4 regions of the Rhizobium aouanii genome follow, and region 2 is predicted to be linked to each of the others. Evidence: predicted binding sites of a transcription regulator. Region 2 holds the regulator's gene; each other region holds the start of a gene.
The links. The regulator LexA, encoded in region 2, represses DNA repair genes until DNA is damaged. The targets are predictions, from matches to a motif close to TGTTCNNNNTGTGTTCNG.
Positions count from the first base shown of each region.

Region 1 (4,908 bases), on a different contig from region 2:
CTGGCCCTGCATGTGACGGGCCAGCGGCCGGATGGCTATCATCTGCTCGATATGCTGGTGACCTTCGCAGATCATGGCGACCGGCTGGGCTTCATGCGGGCGCCGGCCGACAGATTCACCCTGTCGGGCCGTTTCGGTGAGGTACTTGCCGGCGACGGCGGCACCAACCTGGTGCTGAAGGCCCGCGACCTCCTGCGCGCGGCAATCGGTCCCCTCGCCTTTCCCGTCCGCATCCATCTCGAAAAGAACCTGCCGATCGCCTCCGGCATCGGCGGTGGCTCGGCCGATGCGGCAGCAACGCTGCGCGGGCTGATGCGGCTCTGGGGCACGACATTATCGGCGGAGACGCTTGCCGCGCTGGCCCTGAGGCTCGGCGCCGACGTGCCGATGTGCCTGGAGAGCCGGCCGCTGATTGCCCGCGGCATCGGCGAAAAGATCGAACCCGTGCCTCAGCTTCCGACCTTTGCCATGGTGCTCGCCAATCCGCTGAAGGGCGTCTCGACGCCTGAGGTTTTCCGCCGGCTGGCGACAAAGAACAATCCGGCCCTGAGCCTGGCACAGAGCCCGTCTCAGACTGCCGACTGGCTCGCGGCGATTGCTGCGGCCCGCAACGACCTGGAGCCACCGGCGCGCGAACTCGTGCCCGAGATTTCGGAGATCTCGGCGATGCTGCACGCTCACGGTGCGCTGTTGACCCGCATGTCCGGTTCCGGCGCCACCTGCTTCGGCATCTTTGCGAGCATGACTGCTGCCGAAGATGCGGCGGCAGCTCTTCACGACAAGCGCCCTGGCTGGTATTTCCAGGCGACGGAAACGGTTTCGGGAGGCGCATGATGGCAGGTCTGGACGAAAAGCGGCCCTTCATCGCGGTCGGCATTGCGGTTCTCACGGTCTCGGATACCCGCACGCCGGAGACGGACAAGTCAGGCGACACGCTGGCGGCGCGGATCACGGAGGCGGGGCATAGGCTGGTCGACCGGGCGATCGTGCCCGATGATCGCGAAAAGATTGCCGCGCAGGTGACGGCCTGGACTGAGAGAGAAGACATAGACGTCGTCATCACCACAGGCGGCACCGGCTTTACCGGCCGCGATGTGACGCCCGAGGCGCTGGAGCCTTTGTTCGAAAAGCGGATGGACGGCTTTTCCGCCATCTTCCACCGGATCTCCTACGAGAAGATCGGCACGGCGACGATCCAGTCGCGCGCCACGGCAGGTGTTGCCAACGCCACCTTCATCTTCGTGCTGCCGGGTTCGCCCGGCGCCTGCCGGGATGCCTGGGACGGCATTCTGAAAGGACAGCTCGACTATCGCAGCGTGCCGTGCAATTTCGTCGAGATCATGCCGCGTCTGGACGAGCACCTGAAACGCGGTGCCACCAAATAGACCCATTTGCTTGCGCTATGTCGCAAGGCCCGGCAGGACGGGCATCGTGTCCCAGCTGTCACCCGACAGCAGGACGCAGCTTATGCCGTGAACATCCGTGATAATGAGTGTCCAGGTGCCGCTTTCGGCGGCATAGACCTCGAGAACGGCGTTCTGGTTGATCAGTCCGACCGCCGTGAGCTTTTCGGCGAAGTTCTTGTCTAGGAAATTGACGATTTCGGGTCGGCCTGCGCAACTGCGCATCATCTGCGATGCTGCCGAATGCGGATGCGCGATCACCAATGTCGGCAATATGACGGCCATGAGGCCGTAGATCATACCGCGTACGCCGTAGATCATACCGCGTGCCATGACGCACCTCCTTTCGCCGGGAACCCGGCAGAAGAGGAGATTTTCGCTGACCTGTTCTGCCGTTCACCGGCATTCCATGGCCATTCCGTTGCGAAGCGAGGCGCTTCGACGGCGCCATGCGCTAATTATAGCGCGAAATCCTATTGGGCGCCATCTTTTGCGCAGGCGATCGAGAGCCCTATCGCGCAGCGCGAGCGACCCAGGAGGGAATGAGTTCACTCGCCAGCCGACGCGGCTTCTGGCCCTTGACGAATTCGGTGAGCCGCATGCCGCTTTTGGCGGTGGCGAGTGCCAGCTTCTTCGGCATCAGCAAACCAAGCTCCAGCGGCGGCACGGCACGGCCGACACGCTGGAAGAACGGGCGCCTATAGCCACGCGAAGCGGTAAAGCGCGCCGGCAGCTTGTTCAGTGCGACATATTCGGCGATCTCATCGATCCAGCCGGCCTGGGGTCTGGCGCCCGGCTCGACGAAGAGCAGCCATTCGCCGCGCGCTGCGCGGACGATGTCCTTGATATCCCACTGCGAATGGAAGCGGCAGCCGGCGGCGTCGGCCACCCGCGAGGTGCCGTCGCGCGAGCCGTGATCGAGCACGACCACATCGCTCACCAGCCCCTCCACCGCGCCTGCCACCAATACCGATAAGGTCTGTGCCAGCTCAGATTCCTGATCCTGACATTCGAGAACAACCGTCAACATTGACTATTTATAATGCGCCGCACAAAATTTTGCCAGCAACGTTTTCCTTATTTTGTTCTTGCTTTGTTCTCGTTTTACGGATAGGAATTTAATCAGCAAAACGGGCGGAGGCGATGGCTTTCCGCCGCGGGAGAATCCGATGAGAGAGCAGTCCCTGGCAGGGCAGGCCGCATTCGCGCCTGCCAATACGGCAGATATTGCCGATGCGATGATCGTGTCCTCCGGCCTGAGAATCGAGGTCGACCGACGGCGTGGGCGTGGGGCGGGACTGAACCCGACAGGTCGGTTCGAGCCACTGCAGCGGGAGACCGTCGACGATGGCTGGCAGACTTGGGAAGAGCTGCCGCCTTTCAAGACGGAAGTGCAGGTCGAGAAGCCGCGCACGGCCATCACCCGCAACGAATCGCCGGACCTTTCCTTCGACCGCTCGATCAATCCCTATCGCGGCTGCGAGCACGGATGCATCTATTGTTTCGCCCGGCCGACACACGCCTATATGGGGCTTTCTGCGGGGCTCGATTTCGAGACGAAGCTCTTTGCCAAACCCGATGCGGCAAAACTGCTGGAGCGGGAGCTCGCCAAGCCGGGCTACAAGGTGCGGGTGATCGCGATCGGCACCAATACCGATCCCTATCAGCCGATCGAGAAGGAATGGCGCATCATGCGCGGCATTCTCGAGGTATTGAACAAGGCGAACCATCCGGTATCGATCGTCACCAAGTCGGCGATGATCCTGCGAGATCTCGACATCCTGCAGGAGATGGCGGCTAAGAACCTGGTGCGCGTCGGCATCTCGGTGACCACGCTGGATCGCAAGCTTGCCCGGACGATGGAGCCGCGTGCCGCCACGCCGCCGCGGCGGCTGGAGACGATCCGCACCCTTGCCGAAGCAGGCATCCAGACGGCTGTGATGGCCGCTCCGCTCATCCCGGCGCTGAACGACCACGAGCTGGAGCGCATCCTCGAATCGGCCAAGGCTGCCGGTGCTGCGGAGGCCAGCTATGTCATCCTCAGGCTGCCGCTCGAGGTCAGCCCGCTGTTTCGCGATTGGCTGCTGCAGCATTACCCCGATCGTTACCGGCATGTGATGTCGCTGGTGCGCTCGATGCGCGGCGGCAAGGATTACGATGCCGAATTCGGCAAGCGCATGAAGGGCGCCGGTCCCTATGCCTGGCAGATCGCCCGGCGCTTTGAAATGGCCGCCCGACGTTTCGAGCTGACGCGCCGCAGCGTGCCGCTGCGCGATGATCTGTTCGTGCCGCCGGATGGCAGCGGCGTACAGCTGTCGCTGCTCTGACATTTTATTTTTTACGCAATTCCGGACGGAAAACCGCTTCGCACTTTTCCTGGAATTGCTTCAAGCTTGCGCATCGGCATCTCGACAAAACCGCCCTGTTTTCGAGCCCGAGCGCAATTCCCGCGGATGGCCCTGACCGCCACCATCCGCCGGACCGGTCCCCGGCCGCCGCCCTGATCCGGGGACTTGCGGGAAATCGGGTTGGCGTGCGAGGTTCAGCCGCATGAAACCTCGCACGCCACCCGATTCTCCCCTGCTTTTCGACACGGCTCCGCTCGTGCCGGATTTCCGACTGGAACTCAAAGCCCGCAAGGCGGGCCACTGGCCGGTCGCCGGCGCCGACGAGGCTGGCCGCGGGCCGCTGGCGGGACCCGTCGTGGCGGCCGCCGTCATCCTTGATCCCCGGCGCATCCCTGAGGGTCTGAACGATTCCAAGCAGCTTTCGGCGCAACGGCGCGAGGAACTGTTCGTGCAGATTCTGGCGACCGCGACCGTCTCCATCGCCTCCTCGAGCTCGACGCGCATCGACGAGACGGATATCCGCAAGGCAAGTCTCGACGCCATGCGCCGGGCCATCTGCAGCCTCGCCATTCCGGCCAGCTACGTGCTGACCGACGGGCTCGACGTGCCGCCCGGCCTTGACTGCCCCGGACAGGCCGTGGTCAAGGGCGATGCCCGCTCGGTCTCGATCGCCGCCGCCTCGATCGTCGCCAAGGTGACGCGCGACCGGATGATGGCGCGGGCCCATAGCGTGTTTCCGGACTACGGCTTTGCGGCGCATGTGGGCTACGGCACGGCGCAGCACCGGGCCGGTATCGAGAGACACGGCCCCTGCTCGCTGCACCGGATGAGCTTCAGGCCGTTGCGCAAGACCGAGAACGGTCCTGAGACGGACGAGCTGCTTTCCGAATAGGTTATTCAAAAGATCGGGATTTGCGCGAGCTTGTCCCAATACTGTCCGGTTCACACCGAAGGCTGCCCCTCACCCTAACCCTCTCCCCGTAAACGGGGCGAGGGGACGTGCCCTGCGAGAGGTAGGCGGGGGACGGAGAGGCCCGCCGCATATCCCCTTCTCCCCGCCTGCGGGGAGAAGGTGGCGGCAGCCGGATGAGGGGCTGACGCTGGGTGAAGGCACCGGACCGCAGCGGGATTGACCGAACATATGCCGTCGATTGCAG
Region 1 is NZ_JBAMYD010000015.1:155,570-160,477, forward strand. Features, by position in the region: gene V8P77_RS25025 (4-(cytidine 5'-diphospho)-2-C-methyl-D-erythritol kinase) at 1-834, shown strand, start outside; gene moaB (molybdenum cofactor biosynthesis protein B) at 834-1,385, shown strand; gene V8P77_RS25035 (hypothetical protein) at 1,401-1,736, opposite strand; gene V8P77_RS25040 (glycosyltransferase family 2 protein) at 1,915-2,433, opposite strand; gene V8P77_RS25045 (PA0069 family radical SAM protein) at 2,573-3,730, shown strand; gene rnhB (ribonuclease HII) at 3,954-4,643, shown strand.
Region 1: a site for LexA is predicted at 2,487-2,504, ahead of V8P77_RS25045 (PA0069 family radical SAM protein). Genes of this name have one in related genera too.

Region 2 (4,908 bases):
ATGATATCGGTGATTGCAGTCATGGGTTCTTCCTGCTCGGTGGATGATAAGTCGGTTCGAAACCTGTCTTAGTCGAAGGCGTGCAAATTACAATGCTGCAATTTCCAGCCTTCGAACCAGCGTTCCCGGCCTATAGCACGATCATGTCAGGCTGTTGAACGTCAAGCCTTGGCGACCGCATCGAAGGCAAGCAGCTTTTCGAGAAGCCGCGGCATGTCCTTGAGATAGACCATGTTCGGGCCGTCGGAAGGGGCATTGTCGGGGTCCTGATGGGTTTCGACGAAGACACCGGCGATACCGGTAGCCACCGCTGCGCGCGCCAGGGTTTCCACGAATTCCCGCTGCCCGCCGGAGGATTCGCCCTGCCCGCCCGGCTGCGCCACGGAATGGGTTGCATCGAAAATAACGGGCGCGCCCATCGCCGCCATGATCGGCAGCGAACGCATGTCGGAGACCAGCGTATTGTAGCCGAATGAGGCGCCGCGCTCGCACAGCAGCACGTTCGGATTGCCACTGGCATTGAGCTTCTTCAGAACGTTCTTCATATCCCAGGGAGCGAGGAACTGGCCCTTCTTGACATTGACGACGCGGCCGGTCTTGGCGGCGGCGATGAGAAGGTCGGTCTGGCGGCAGAGGAAGGCCGGAATCTGCAGGACGTCGACGACCCTTGCCACCTCGGCGCATTGCTCGGCGGTATGAACGTCGGTCAGGACGGGAAAACCGAATTCCTTCTTGAGGTCGGCAAAGACCTCCAGACCCTTTTCGATCCCGATACCGCGCTCGGCCGACAGCGAGGTGCGGTTAGCCTTGTCGAAGGAGCTCTTGTAGACGAGGCCGATGTCGAGCTTTGCGCAAAGCTCTTTCAGCATGCCGGCAACCATGAAGGCGTGGTCGCGGCTCTCCATCTGGCACGGCCCCGCAATCAGCGACAGGCGGCCGGTATTGGAAAAGGTGACCTGGCCTTGGCCTTCGCCAATCCTGACCTCGGAATTCGTATCAGTGCTCATCGTGTTTCCTCGAAGGCGAAGAGCGTGCCCTGCCCGGGCGCGGGCTTCACCAGAATGCGATTGTTCTTGCGCGTGTATGTCACCCCGTTAGCAGCCAAATGCGCTTCTGTCACGGCAAGATCGGCGACAGCAAAGAGGATTGCCCGGCCGCGCAGGCCGCGATCTGCGAATGAGCCGGCGATGTCGAAATAGGCCTCCAGCCCTTCTGGCGTCATCAGGCTGATTATCGCATTCGATGCCGCGATAGTGACGCCGAAACCGGTTTTCTCGACTGCCGATTGCGCCACGGCAAGGCTGACGAACGCAGCGAATGCGGCAGCATCAGGTGCGCAAAGCGCGATCTCGACTATGCCGGTGACACCATTGGCATGCGTCTCCAGCGCGGCCCGGTCGGCCGGTAGCGGATTGATGCGCTCGACGGTGAAAAGCAGGAGATCAGGCGCGCGCAGGTCGCCGGCGAAAGCCAGCTTGAAGCCCGCAATCGTCTCGGAACCGTCCGGCATCGTCATCGGCCGGGTGAACTGCAGCATCTCGCCGGCGCTCGATCCGGCGCCGACGAAATCCTGATGATCGATGCCGGCATCCTTGCTGCCGAACGCCAGCCCCGAAAGCCCCTCCTCGCCACAGCGGAAACGGAAGGCCTGGTTGCGGGCAGTGAAGACATTGCCTTGCCGCACCGATGCCTCGCTCTCCTCGACGCTCGCAATCCCGAGCGGCTCCAGATAGGTCTTGTCGGCAAAAAAGACGCAGGCGTTTTCCGTTCCAAAGGGATGGCGCGCATCGGCGGCAACGGTGAAGCCGAGCTTGCCGAGCCTCTCGCGCGCCAGATCGATATTGACGACCGGCAGCACGACATGATCCAGCGGGTGCGGTTTGGCGGAATGCTCGCTCATGATTATCCCTCCCTCAAACGGCAAGAGATGTGCGACGGCGCGCCCCTCAATGCAAGAGATGTGTCCCAATCCGGCGAAAGAAAATAAAAATCTCAACGAGTTGGCACCAAGTTTTACGGAAATTTAGCTACTTGCGGAACACATATGGAACATATAGTGTCTGTTCTGGATTTGTTTCAATCACGAGGTCACAACGTCGATGCTCACGCGCAAACAACAGGAGCTTCTCCTTTTCATTCATGAGCGCATGAAGGAATCCGGCGTTCCGCCATCTTTCGACGAAATGAAAGATGCTCTGGACCTCGCCTCCAAGTCCGGGATTCATCGCTTGATTACAGCGCTCGAGGAGCGAGGCTTCATTCGCCGCCTACCGAACCGCGCCCGCGCGCTCGAGGTCATCAAGCTTCCGGAGGCCTACAGCCCCAGCATTCAGCCCCGGCGCGGATTTTCGCCGAGCGTCATCGAGGGCAGCCTCGGCAAACCGCAGCCGGTCGCCACTCCTGCTCCCGCGAAGCCCGTCGCCGACAACGGCAACTCGGTCTCCGTGCCGGTCATGGGCCGAATCGCTGCCGGTGTGCCGATTTCAGCGATCCAGAACAATACCCACGACATCGTCGTTCCGGCCGACATGCTCGGCTCCGGTGAACATTATGCGCTCGAGGTCAAGGGCGATTCGATGATCGACGCCGGCATCTTCGACGGCGACACCGTGATAATCCGCAACGGCAGCACCGCAAGTCCTGGCGACATCGTCGTTGCTCTGGTCGACGACGAAGAAGCGACACTCAAGCGCTTCCGCCGCAAGGGCGCCTCGATCGCACTGGAGGCCGCCAATCCGGCTTACGAGACCCGGATCTTCGGGCCGGACCGTGTCAAGGTTCAGGGCAAACTTGTCGGTCTCATTCGCCGCTATCACTGACATTGGCCAGGCCCGATTCGGTAAAACTATTGCTGCGCCAGTCATAGGCGCGATGGCGCATCCATGGCCGCGACAATGCATCGAATGCCGTTGCGACCTCGAGGCCAGCGTCCGTGAAGCGCAACTCGATAGAACCGGTTCTGCGCAGCGTTTCACCGGTGAAGAGCGTCGCGCCTGAGCGGCAGCTGTTGAAGCGAAAGCGGACCGACGTCACGACGATATCGGCCGCGTCGCATGCCGGGCCGAGGTAGGCGGCGTTGTCGATGACGGTTACCACCTGACCATTGCCAAGCCTTGATGTGCACCAGGCCTTCTTGACGCAGGAAAAGCGGTTTGCGTCACCGCCCGCTGCGGCCGACCGCATCGCGGTCCTTGCTTCGTTCTGCTGATCGCGGGAAAGCCTGACGCGGCGATCTTCTCCCTGCGTTGGGAGAGCAGGACCATCCAGCATCTTCGGCGGATCATGCCTCGGCAGGACCAGCGCTCTCTGCCACTGATCGAAGATGAAATCCGGCGGTCTTTCACGGTTGGAAGCCATTGCCGCCGCCTCGACGATTGCAACGAGACTGCCATCCTCCGAAATCACCAGATCCGGCGGCCGGGGAACCGGCAGAAGCAACAGGATGAGCGTTGAAACCGCGATGATCGATGTGCCGACATGGCGCAAGCGGGTGCGGAGCAGCGTCAGCAGCAGAAAGCCTGCCACTGCGACAGCGAAATACCAGGCTGGCAAGCGGCCGACGTCGATATTACCATCCCAGCCGGACACCGTCTTTGCCACCGCGATCACCAGATCGAGGCCGAATCCGACGACCTTCCAGGGCAAAACATCCAGACCGAAAGGCATGAGCAGCATCGCCAGCAGGCCGGCCGGCATGACGATGAAGGAGATGATCGGCATTGTCGCGAGGTTTGCCGGCAGGCCGTAGGCGGTCAGGCGATGAAAATGCTCGATCGAAAACAGCGCGGTGGAAAAACCGCCGATCAGCGAGGTCAGGAAGACGCCGCCGAAGAAGCCTGCAATCGTAACGAAAGGCCTGATGATCGGCAGCTTCAGGAAGGCGTTTTCGCGGACGCGCCGGTCCTTCCACAGCTGATAACCCGAGACCAGCGCCAATGTCGCGGCAAAAGACATCTGGAAGCTCGGACCCAAAACCTCGGACGGCGAAATGACGATGATGACGAGTGCGGAGAGAGCGACATTGCGCAGGCTGATCGACGGCCGGTCGAAGAAGACCGCAATCAACATGATGGCCATCATGATGAAAGCGCGCTCGGCAGAGACCGCAAAGCCCGAGATCAGGAAATAGGCGGTGACGGCGATGAGCGCGCCGGCGGCAGCGATCTTCTTCGTCGGGTAGGCCTCAACGATGCCGGGAAAGAGGCTGAGCAGCATCCGGAAGCCGACGAAGAAGATGCCGGCCGATAGCGCCATGTTGAGACCGGAGATGGCGATGATATGAGCCAGACCGGACTGGCGCAGCGCCTCCGTCGTCGCATCCGAAATGGCCCGCCGCTCGTCCGTCACCAGAGCAGCGGCAAAAGCGCCGGTGTCGCCGGGCAGGATTGACCTTATGCGGTCGCCAATGCCGCTGCGCAACCGGTAGAGCCCTTCGAGCAGCGCTTCCGCCGTCGATCTTGCAGCCTGGGGAGCTGCCTGCGCATCGACCTTCGTCGGTGCACCGTAGAAGAAACCGTTGGCGCCGATGCCATCGAAATAGGCACTGAAGGAGAAGTCGTTGAGCTCGGGAAGAGCTGGGCCCGCCGGCGGCGTCAGCCGCGCCCTGCCGGTGATGAGATCGCCGATCTCGAAGGCCGCGTCCGCGCCGCGGGCGATCGCGGTGATACGTTCCGGCCGCCGCTTCACCTGTGGCGCCTCAGTGCCGGTGACGGCAAGAATGTAGCGCCACCGCCCGCGACCGTCGCCTTCGCGCCGCTCGACGCGGCCGGTCACCGTCGTCGTCACGGCGGAATCGAGGATCACTGTGGAAGCCCGCCGGCTCTCGAACTGCGCCGTGACCATGCCGCAGGCCACGAGCGAAAGCGCAAGCAGCGTTGCCCGCACCGCGGCCCGGCGGCTGGCAATGAG
Region 2 is NZ_JBAMYD010000003.1:232,354-237,261, reverse strand. Features, by position in the region: gene eno (phosphopyruvate hydratase) at 1-23, opposite strand, end outside; gene kdsA (3-deoxy-8-phosphooctulonate synthase) at 162-1,007, opposite strand; gene V8P77_RS06985 (VOC family protein) at 1,004-1,900, opposite strand; gene lexA (transcriptional repressor LexA) at 2,100-2,819, shown strand; gene V8P77_RS06975 (ComEC/Rec2 family competence protein) at 2,800-4,908, opposite strand, start outside.

Region 3 (4,908 bases), on a different contig from region 2:
CTGCGATAGATTTCGAGATTGCGGAACTGCGTGTCCATGGAAGCTTCCAGACGGTCAGAGCGTTTCGACTGGAAGTGCCCGCACAAGCAATTCTTCCTGCCCGAGCAGCTGTTCGAGTTTGCGCCGGTATTGGCGCCACCAGGCCCGATCGAGACTGTTCACCATCACTTCGATGACGATGACCGTATCTTCTTCAGTGCCCTCGCCATTGGACCAAAACCCCTTTGCCGGGGAATTAAGGTATGAAGTCGCCCCGCCATGGCGCTCCGTCATCTCGCGCTGAATCATCGCGATAATGTCTTCGATGTCGATCGCCGCGTGCGGCGCTGCCGGAATAAACAACTGTATCAGATGCATGTGGAATTCTCCTCGTCCCGCAAACTTCGCAGGTCTGACGAGGTTCCGACCCAGCTCGAAATCGCGGATGGGTGGATGAAAACCAATGCGGTGACGGACGGTCGTCGCCTGTGGCAGCCGATGCCGGTGGTCTAAAAAGCCAGCCGCAATTGCGGTTCCGCGGCCGGTGCACGTCCTTCAAGCGAAGAGAGCGTGACACCGAGCAGCCGTATGCCCTTTCCCGGCGGAAAGATCGGCGCGAGCAGCAGGTTGACCAGATCCTCGAGGTCGGCGATTGCCGGCAGGGGTGCCAGAACCGTCTTGCTGCGGGTGATCTGGCTGAAGTCGGCATATTTCACCTTGAGCGTCACCGTCTTGGCGGCGATCCCGTTGGCCTCGCAGTAACCCCACACCTTTTCGATCAGCGGCTGGAGCCCCTCGCGAGCAGGCTCAAAGGCGTGGAGGTCCTGTGAGAAGGTATCTTCGGCGCCGACGGATTTGCGCACCCGGTCGGGCTTGACCTGGCGCTCGTCGATGCCGCGGGCGATGCCGTAAAAATAGGGTCCCGACTTGCCGAAATGCTCGACGAGGAACTCGAGCGTCTTCTCCTTGAGGTCGGCGCCTGTGTCGATCCCGAGTTGGTGCATCTTCTCAGTGGTCGCCGGTCCGACGCCATGGAATTTCCGGACGGGGAGCTGCTCGACGAAGGCCGGCCCGTTCTTCGGCGTGATGACAGCCTGGCCGTTCGGCTTGTTGAGGTCGCTCGCCATCTTGGCAAGGAACTTGTTGTAGGAAATGCGGGCCGACGCGTTGAGGCCGGTGACTTGCTTGATCTTGGCGCGAATCTCCAGAGCGACCTCGGTGGCGATCGTCATGCCTTTCAGATTTTGCGTCACATCGAGATAGGCCTCGTCGAGCGACAGCGGCTCGATCAGCGGCGTGTATTCGGCAAAGATCTCACGGATCTGCTGCGACACCGCCTTGTAGACGGCAAAGCGCGGCGGCACGAAGATCAGCTCAGGGCATTTGCGCTTGGCAGTCACCGACGGCATTGCCGAGTGAACACCGTATTTACGGGCCTCATAGCTCGCCGCCGCCACCACACCCCGGGCGGCCGACCCGCCGACGGCAATCGGTTTGCCGCGCAAGTCCGAATTATCGCGCTGCTCGACCGACGCATAAAAAGCATCCATGTCGACATGGACGATTTTCCGGACGGGAGGTGAGCTTGTCTCGTTCATGGCGGTTTCAGCGATCGCGATGGGATCGGCATCTGAAATTGCGCGCCGAAACAAACACAGAACATAGCAGGCTTGGGAGGCGATATCAACAATTCCAATGGGGGCCCGGACCTGCCGTCGAACTACCAGCCGCCCAGGGCGTTCTCATCCTGTGGACATCAAAACAGGAGGCAGCCAATGGCGGACGACAGCACGATCACGATCCGAGCCACATTCGAAACACGCGAAGCCGCTGATCTCGCGGTCGAACATCTGGTTCAGCAGCATGGGGTTTCGAGGCCCGACATCTTTATCCAGTCGGCAAGCGACCGGAACAGTGCCGGTTCGGCGCCATCAGGCGGGGATATCTCTCATGACGATGGCGCCCGTCGCGATGCGCCGCTCGAAGGCGAGATCGAGGTATCGGCGGATATCGCATCCGCCCAAGTCGCCGCCGTCCAGCGCAGCCTCCGAGCCGCCGGCGCAGTGCGTGTATCGAGCCGCTGAGCATGATCGATAACCTCTCGAAATCCGCGCCAAGCGCAATTTCAAGCAGACCGCGAATGCGTTTTCGGCGGCGAATGACTCTCCGAGCTCGAAGCTTGTTCATGGTGGTTGAGATCCCGGAAATTGCCTCAAGGCAGCACGCGCACAAACGGCAAATGCGGATCGATGCGGGCGAGCAGGTCGAGAGCGTAGGCGGCGCGCAGCAGGCGGTCGGCGCGTGTCTGGCCGGAGGCGGCGGCCAATTGGCCGACGAGGCGGCCGGGAAGCGCCAGGCCGGCGTCGTCGAGCGTGCGCCCCAGGCGTTGCATGCGCTGCAGCCGCTCCGGATCCTCCATGCGGCCGCCGAGTTCGGCGAGCGCCAGGATTTCGTCGAAGGCGGTGGAGATCAGCCGCCGGCTGGCGGCCTGCGGGCGGGCCAGCGCTTCGAAACGCATCGGTTTGCGCTCCGGCACGCCGGGCAGCGACAAGCTTTTGGTCAGGCGCGAGAGCAGGCTCGGCTTTTGCGCCGTCGTCGTTGGCGCCGGCGGCGGCAGGTCGAGGAAGGTCAGGCTGTCGGTTCCGAAAGCGAGCGGCGAGAGCACGATATCAGCGCCGCGGGCTTCGGCGAGGATGGCGAGCAGCGGCGGCTGACGGTCGCCGATCGCGCCAAGCAGCGCGAAATGGGCCTCCAGCCGTTCGTCGCCTTCGATCTCCAGTTCCAGCCAGGCCCCCTCGCGGTCCCGCACCGGCCAGCGCCCGACCTGCGCGACGCCGTCGAAGCGCAGCGAGCCGAAAGCGGCAGGGCGCAGGATCAGCGGCAGGGCGCGGCGCGGCGGTGCCGCGAGCTTCGGCCGGAAGGCACTCGAAAGACGGATGGCGCATTGCTTCCAGTCATCGATGACGGCGCCTTCGATCCCTTGCACCGCCGTACTCCAGCCGGCCGCGAGAGGCTCGGCACGGCCGCTGCCGGTCTGCAGCCGGCCATCTCCGGTGGCGGAGGCGCCCTCGAGGCGGAAGGTGCAGCCGGCGATTGCTGCGAGCGAACGGCCGAAGACCGGCTCGGCGGTGGCCGCATGGCGCGGCACAAAACCCGGATCGCTGCCGGCCCCACGCGCCAGCGTCGCGCTGAAGCTGCGGCCGTCCATGGAGAGATAATAGCCGGTCACCCCGCGCGCGCCGCTGTCGGCCTGCCACAGGCGCAGGCCACAGCCGACGAGCTCGGTCGCCGGCAGCGGCTGCGGCGCTTCGGCAGCCGCGCCGGTGAGCAATGGCTCATCGGGCGAGGCTTGAAGCGCCTCCGTCAAGGCATAGGCGCGCGCCAGCATGACGAGAAGCTCGGCGGGATTGGCCGCATCCAGCCGCTCGCGTCTTCGCCGGATCATCGCGGCGATGGTGCGAAGCTCGCCGCCTAGCCGCGGCATCGCTTCAGTGCGCGAGGAAAGGACGAGATCGCCGATCCGCTCTTCGAGACCGGCAGGCGCCTTCGACAGCGCCTGGCGCGCGGCATCACGCAGCAATGCGGCCGCGTCTTCGATTGTGCCGGACGTGGCTCTGCCTTCCGGCGTTTGCTCGGCACTAGCAACCGTCTCACCGGGGCCGCGGACGGCGAGAAGGGCTGCCGCGTGCAGCGCCGCACGTTGCGAGGTCGCCGCCTTGGAGAGCATGCCGGCAGGACCGCCGCCGGTGGGATACAGCACCTGATGGTGGGCGCCCAGCGCGATGCGGACGGCATTCGGGCTCGTTTCGATCCTGACCGCGCCCGGTTCCAGTTCCGCCAACAGCGTTTGCGCCTGGATAAAAGCGGCGCGGCCGAAGGCGCGAATGATGACATCCTCGCTCAGCGAGAGGATTTCCGCATGTGGATCCGGAATGGCTTCAGCGCAGATCGGCTCCGGTATCTCGGCTGCGTCTGGCTCCTCGGCCGGCCTTACCTCTTCCGCCTCGCGGATGAAAATGATGCCCGCCAGAATATGCCGGCAAAGGCCGGTCGCCGGGCAGCTGCAACGTGCCGAGGCCAGCGGACCGGCGGTGAGCCGCACACTCTCGCCGTCGGCTTCGGCAAGGGCTGCCCCGCCATCCCAGCCGGACAGCTGAACGAGCCCGGCCTCCACATCCCGGCGGGCGCGGCGCAGCAGGCCTTTGGAGGAGGCGGCTTCCAGCACCTCGTCGCTGAGGGCTGCGGCATCGAAACGCTGGGGATTCTCCGTCTCGCCCCGCTTCACCTGATATGCCCCGCGACCCAATCGGCGAAATGTTCCGGCGTCAGGGCCGCGATCTCCATGCCGGCATCGACAAGCCGCGTGGCGGTATCCCGGTCATAGGCCGGCCGGGCGGCCTCATCGAGAGCGGCAAGCCCGAGCAGCTTGACCCGGGCGCCGGCAAGCCGCCGCACCGCGGCAAAGAGCGGGGCGGCGGGCGCACCTTCGCAAAAATCCGAGACCAGCACGAAGATCGTCCGCTGCGGCTCGGCAATATGCGTCGCCTCGCAATAGGCGACGGCCCGGCCGATATCGGTTCCGCCGCCGAGCTGGACCGACATCAGCACATCGACGGGATCGCCGACCTCGTCGCTGAGGTCGACCACCGACGTGTCGAACAGCACGAGCTTCACCGTCACCGCCGGCAGCGTCGCAAGGATCGAGGCCATCACGGCGCTGTAGATCAGCGAGGTCGCCATCGAGCCCGACTGGTCGATGCAAAGCACGATCCGCCAGGGCAGGTGCCGGCGGGCGGCGGCGTGGAAATGCAGATGTTCGGCGATCAGCACACGCCGCTCCTGGTCCCAGTTCTTCAGGTTCTTGCGGATCGTCTGGTTCCAGGCGATGTCGCGGGCGCTGGAGCGGCGCGCGGTGGTCTCGCCGCGCTT
Region 3 is NZ_JBAMYD010000033.1:5,466-10,373, forward strand. Features, by position in the region: gene V8P77_RS33795 (sialidase family protein) at 1-38, opposite strand, end outside; gene V8P77_RS33800 (hypothetical protein) at 55-357, opposite strand; gene dinB (DNA polymerase IV) at 489-1,577, opposite strand; gene V8P77_RS33810 (hypothetical protein) at 1,755-2,063, shown strand; gene V8P77_RS33815 (hypothetical protein) at 2,192-4,285, opposite strand; gene V8P77_RS33820 (VWA domain-containing protein) at 4,261-4,908, opposite strand, start outside.
Region 3: a site for LexA is predicted at 1,624-1,641, ahead of dinB (DNA polymerase IV). Genes of this name have one in related genera too.

Region 4 (4,908 bases), on a different contig from region 2:
GTGAACTATTCGGCGGCCAAGGCGGGCGATCTCGGCTTCACCAAGGCGCTGGCCCAGGAAGGGGCGAACAAGAATATCACCGTCAACGCTATTTGCCCCGGTTACATCGGAACGGAAATGGTGCTTGCCGTGCCGGAGAAGGTGCTGAACGAACGCATCATTCCGCAGATCCCCGTCGGCCGTCTCGGCGAACCGGAAGAGATCGCGCGTTGCGTCACCTTCCTCGTCTCCGACGATGCCGGCTTCATCACCGGTTCGACGCTGACGGCCAATGGCGGACAGTTCTTCGCCTAGGCATTTCTGTCTTCGAGTCGACAGTAGAGATTAGATTCAAAGCGATAGCGCGTCCGGCAGGACGCGCTATCGCTGTTTTTGAACGTCTCTCGTGATGCCGGTTTGTGGCCGGTGTAGTGGTGCGTTTTCGGGAAGATCAAGAGCGGCGGTCTGTGTTCGGATGTCTCTGTGTCCGAACTTTGGCCGGCACTTTGCGCAGCGAGCGATTTTCGCCGCTGAGGGCTGATGTCGCGGTCGTCAGGAAAGCCGATGTAATCAGAACCGCGACGAGAGAATTAAGCAAAATCTGGGTCATTGGAGGCGTTCCTTTCAGCTGCGCCGGGCGGCTCTGCCTGTCCGTTGCACTCGTGAAGGAAATATGTATCTGCCCGTTGGGCGGTGGTAGGTTTGACTTTCGCAACCGTTTGTCAACGTCACATTGACGGATGCGGCAGGCCAAAAAAAACGGGCGCCAAGGCGCCCGTCGGGAGTCCGATATGCTTGCCGATCAGTAGCGGCAACGGGCCTCGTAGCGGCGGCCGTAGCGGTCACGATAGACGCAGTAGCCGCGTCGTTCGACCGACTGGCCGATGAGAGCGCCGGTCAGACCGCCGGCAACGGCGCCGACGGCGGCGCCACCCCAGCTGTTGGTGACGGCACCGCCGATGACCGCACCGGTGCCGGCACCGATCGCCGTACCTTGCTCGGTCGCTGTGCAGGACGCCAAGGCGCCGACGAGGGCACCAATAAGAACAATCTTCTTCATCATGTCGTAACTCCCCAGGTTAGTTGGGCTTTAGATGCGGCCCATTAGTACAAGGATAATGATAATCACGAGAACTAGCCCCAAACCGCCGGAAGGTCCATAGCCCCAGCCACGGCTATAACCCCAATTCGGCAAGGCTCCGATCAAGAGCAGAATGAGGATAATAAGAAGTATCGTGCCAAGCATGGTGTGTTTCCTTCATTTCATCCGCAATTTGGATGGACGAGAAACACGCATTGGCGATTTTTGTTCCCGGTTGAGCTCTGGAAATGTGACGAAGCCTGATTCACGGTTTAATTTCCGTCTTCTCGTAAAAATGCCGCTATGGTTAAAAAGACATTTAAATACAATATGTTGCGGTGAACAAAGCGGGAAAATCGCGATGTCGCCGATTCGTCAGCGATTCGTTCCGTTTTTGATCGGCGAGCCGAGATTGGCCGCCCTGACTTAACGCTATCTGAATCCGGCGCTTGAAAGATTAATACTGATACGACGAGGCGGAGCGAGGCGATCTGCTGCCAATGCGCATCTAGGGCCTGGACCTGATAGCGCTACCATATCTGGCCGTGAACGAAAGGCGAAAATGGCGGCGTCAGCGATTCGTCTCCGATTCGTTCCGGCTTTGGTCGAGAGGTTAATTCAGTCGGATTTTCGCCCGTTCGAGGATCGGGCGAAGATCGTCACTCACGACGACGAAGATAGGAACAGGAGGGAGTCTTGCGATTCAGCATGTAGTGGGAAAAAGTGATTCAAAATCAATACTTAGCCGTGAACAAAAGCTGAATCAGCGGGAGTCGTCGATTCGTCGCTGATTCGTTCTCACGCTGTTCCGAATCGGAAATTCGCGCGTTTCGGACGACTCGCAAAGGTCGTAATCCCCGAGGCATTTTGAAATCTGCCCTTGCGTTTGCGGCGGCAGCTGTCCATGTGTTGTCCAGCTTCCATCGGGAGCCAAGATTTTCCTGGGGCCACCCCGCCTCATTTGCATGGACCCATGACTCTGACTTCGCAGCCGATGATTCTGAGTGGGCGCGGTGTGACCGCGGTGCTCGGGCCGACCAATACCGGCAAGACCCATTATGCCATCGAGCGCATGGTCGCGCACGGGACGGGCGTGATCGGCCTGCCGCTCCGGCTGCTGGCGCGCGAGGTCTATACGCGGGTGGTCGAGAAGGTTGGCGCGCAGAATGTGGCGCTGGTGACCGGCGAGGAAAAGATTTCGCCGCCCAATGCCCGTTTTTCCGTCTGCACGGTCGAGGCGATGCCGCGCGAGACCAAGGCCGCCTTCGTCGCGATCGACGAGGTGCAGCTCGCCGGCGATCTCGAGCGCGGCCATATCTTCACCGACCGCATCCTGCATCTGCGCGGCCGCGAGGAAACTCTGCTGCTCGGCGCGGCGACGATGCGGCCGATCCTGCAGCAGCTCCTGCCCGGCATCACTATCGTCGAGCGGCCGCGGCTTTCGCATCTTTTCTATGCCGGGCAGAAGAAGATCACCCGGCTGCCGCAGCGCTCGGCCATCGTCGCCTTCTCCGCCGACGAGGTCTATGCCATCGCCGAGCTCATCCGCCGGCAGCGCGGTGGCGCGGCGGTGGTGCTCGGTGCGCTCAGCCCGCGCACCCGTAATGCGCAGGTTGCGCTCTATCAGGCGGGCGACGTCGAATATCTGGTGGCGACCGATGCGATTGGCATGGGCCTCAACCTCGATGTCGATCACGTCGCCTTTGCCCAGGACCGGAAATTCGACGGTTACCAGTTCCGCAATCTCAATCCGGGTGAACTCGGCCAGGTCGCCGGGCGCGCCGGGCGGCACGTGCGGGACGGGACCTTCGGCGTCACCGGGCAAGTCGCGCCCTTCGACGACGAGCTGGTGCAGCGCATCGAGGGGCATGAATTCGACAACGTCAAGGTTTTGCAGTGGCGGACGACGGAGATGGACTTCTCCTCTATCGCGTCGCTGCGCGCCAGCCTCGAGGCGGGTCCGCGCGTGCCGGGGCTGACGCGGGCGCTGCCTGCGGTCGACCAGCAGGCGCTGGAACAGCTATCGCGTTATCCCGAGGTCATCGATCTCGCCGACAGGCCGGCGCGCGTCGAAAAACTCTGGGAGGCTTGCGCGCTTCCCGACTATCGGCGTATCACCCCAGCACAACATGCCGATCTTATCTCGACCCTCTTTTCCGATCTCGTCCGCTATGGCACGGTGAACGAGCAGTTTCTTGCGGAGCAGGTTCATCGCTCCGATCGAACAGATGGCGAAATTGACACGCTTTCGGCGCGAATCGCGCAGATAAGAACCTGGACCTACGTTTCGAATCGGCCCGGTTGGCTTGCCGATCCGACACACTGGCAGGAAAAGACGCGGGAAATCGAAGATCGATTGTCCGACGCGTTACATGAAAGGTTGACGAAACGCTTTGTTGATCGCAGGACATCTGTGCTCATGAAGCGCCTGAGAGAGAATGCGATGCTGGAAGCTGAAATCAGTGTGAATGGCGATGTCTTCGTTGAAGGACATCATGTAGGGCAGTTGAGCGGATTCCGTTTCACGCCGGTGGCGGGAACGGACGGACCGGATGCCAAGGCGGTTCAGGCTGCGTCGCAGAAGGCGCTCGGGCTCGAGTTCGAAGCCCGCGCGGCCCGGATGCATGCCGCCGGCAACAGCGATCTGGTGATCGGTTCGGATGGGTTGATCCGTTGGCTGGGCGACCCGGTGGCGCGGCTTTCGGGCAGCGATCACATCATGCGTCCGCGCGTGATTCTGCTGGCCGACGAGCAACTGACGGGCAATGCCCGCGATCACGTTGCCGCCCGCATCGAGCGCTTCGTCAATCATCATATCAGCACGGTGCTGAAGCCGCTCGATGATCTGTCGCGCGCCGAGGACCTGCAGGGTCTCGCCAAGGGGCTTGCCTTCCAGCTCGTCGAGAATCTCGGGGTGCTCTTCCGCCGCGATGTGACCGAGGAGGTGAAGTCGCTGGATCAGGAGGCCCGCGCCTCCATGCGCCGCTACGGCGTGCGTTTCGGCGCCTATCATATCTTCGTTCCGGCACTTCTGAAGCCGGCGCCGGCTGAACTCATCACGCTGCTCTGGGCGCTGAAGAACGACGGTCTCGACAAGCCGGGCTACGGCGATCTGATTCCGGTGCTTGCCGCCGGTCGCACCTCCGTCGTCACCGATCCGAGCTATGAGCGGATGTTCTACAAGCTCGCCGGCTTCCGTTTCCTCGGCAAGCGCGCCGTGCGCATCGACATCCTGGAACGGCTTGCCGATATCATCCGTCCGCTGCTGCAATGGAAGCCCGGTCAGAACAACCGTCCGGAGGGCGCCTATGATGGCCGCCGCTTCACGACGACGACGGCGATGCTGTCGATCCTCGGTGCGACGCTCGAGGACATGGAAGAAATCCTCAAGGGTCTCGGCTATCGCGCCGATGCCGTGAAGGCGGAAGAGGCATCAGTCCATCTTGCGGCGCAGGATGCGGCCTCCATGCCTGCCGCCAGCGCGCAAACGCCTGCGGAAGAGACGGCCGAGAAGGCCGATCACGACGATGCCGATGGCGCCGCGGAAGAGACTGCTGCCGAGCCAGCCACAACCGAGGCGGCTTCGGCGGTCGCCGACGCGCCGGTGACGGAAGCCGTCGAAAGCACCGCTCCGGCCGAAGCGATCGAGGCAGCCGCTCCGGCGGAAGCCTCAGCCGCCGAAGAAACCTCCGCTCCTCCGGAAGCGGTATCGGCTTCCGAGGAAGCAGGACCTGCTCCTGGGGAAGCCGGCGAGCCGACGGAACCGAAGCCGGTTCTTCTGTGGCGTCTTGGCGGTCGCAACGACAATCAGCGCCAGGGGCGCGGCGGGCATGGCGAACGCCGTGGCG
Region 4 is NZ_JBAMYD010000027.1:21,330-26,237, forward strand. Features, by position in the region: gene V8P77_RS32130 (beta-ketoacyl-ACP reductase) at 1-294, shown strand, start outside; gene V8P77_RS32135 (YMGG-like glycine zipper-containing protein) at 782-1,042, opposite strand; gene V8P77_RS32140 (DUF3309 family protein) at 1,070-1,225, opposite strand; gene V8P77_RS32145 (helicase-related protein) at 2,034-4,908, shown strand, end outside.
Region 4: a site for LexA is predicted at 1,854-1,871, ahead of V8P77_RS32145 (helicase-related protein). Genes of this name have one in related genera too.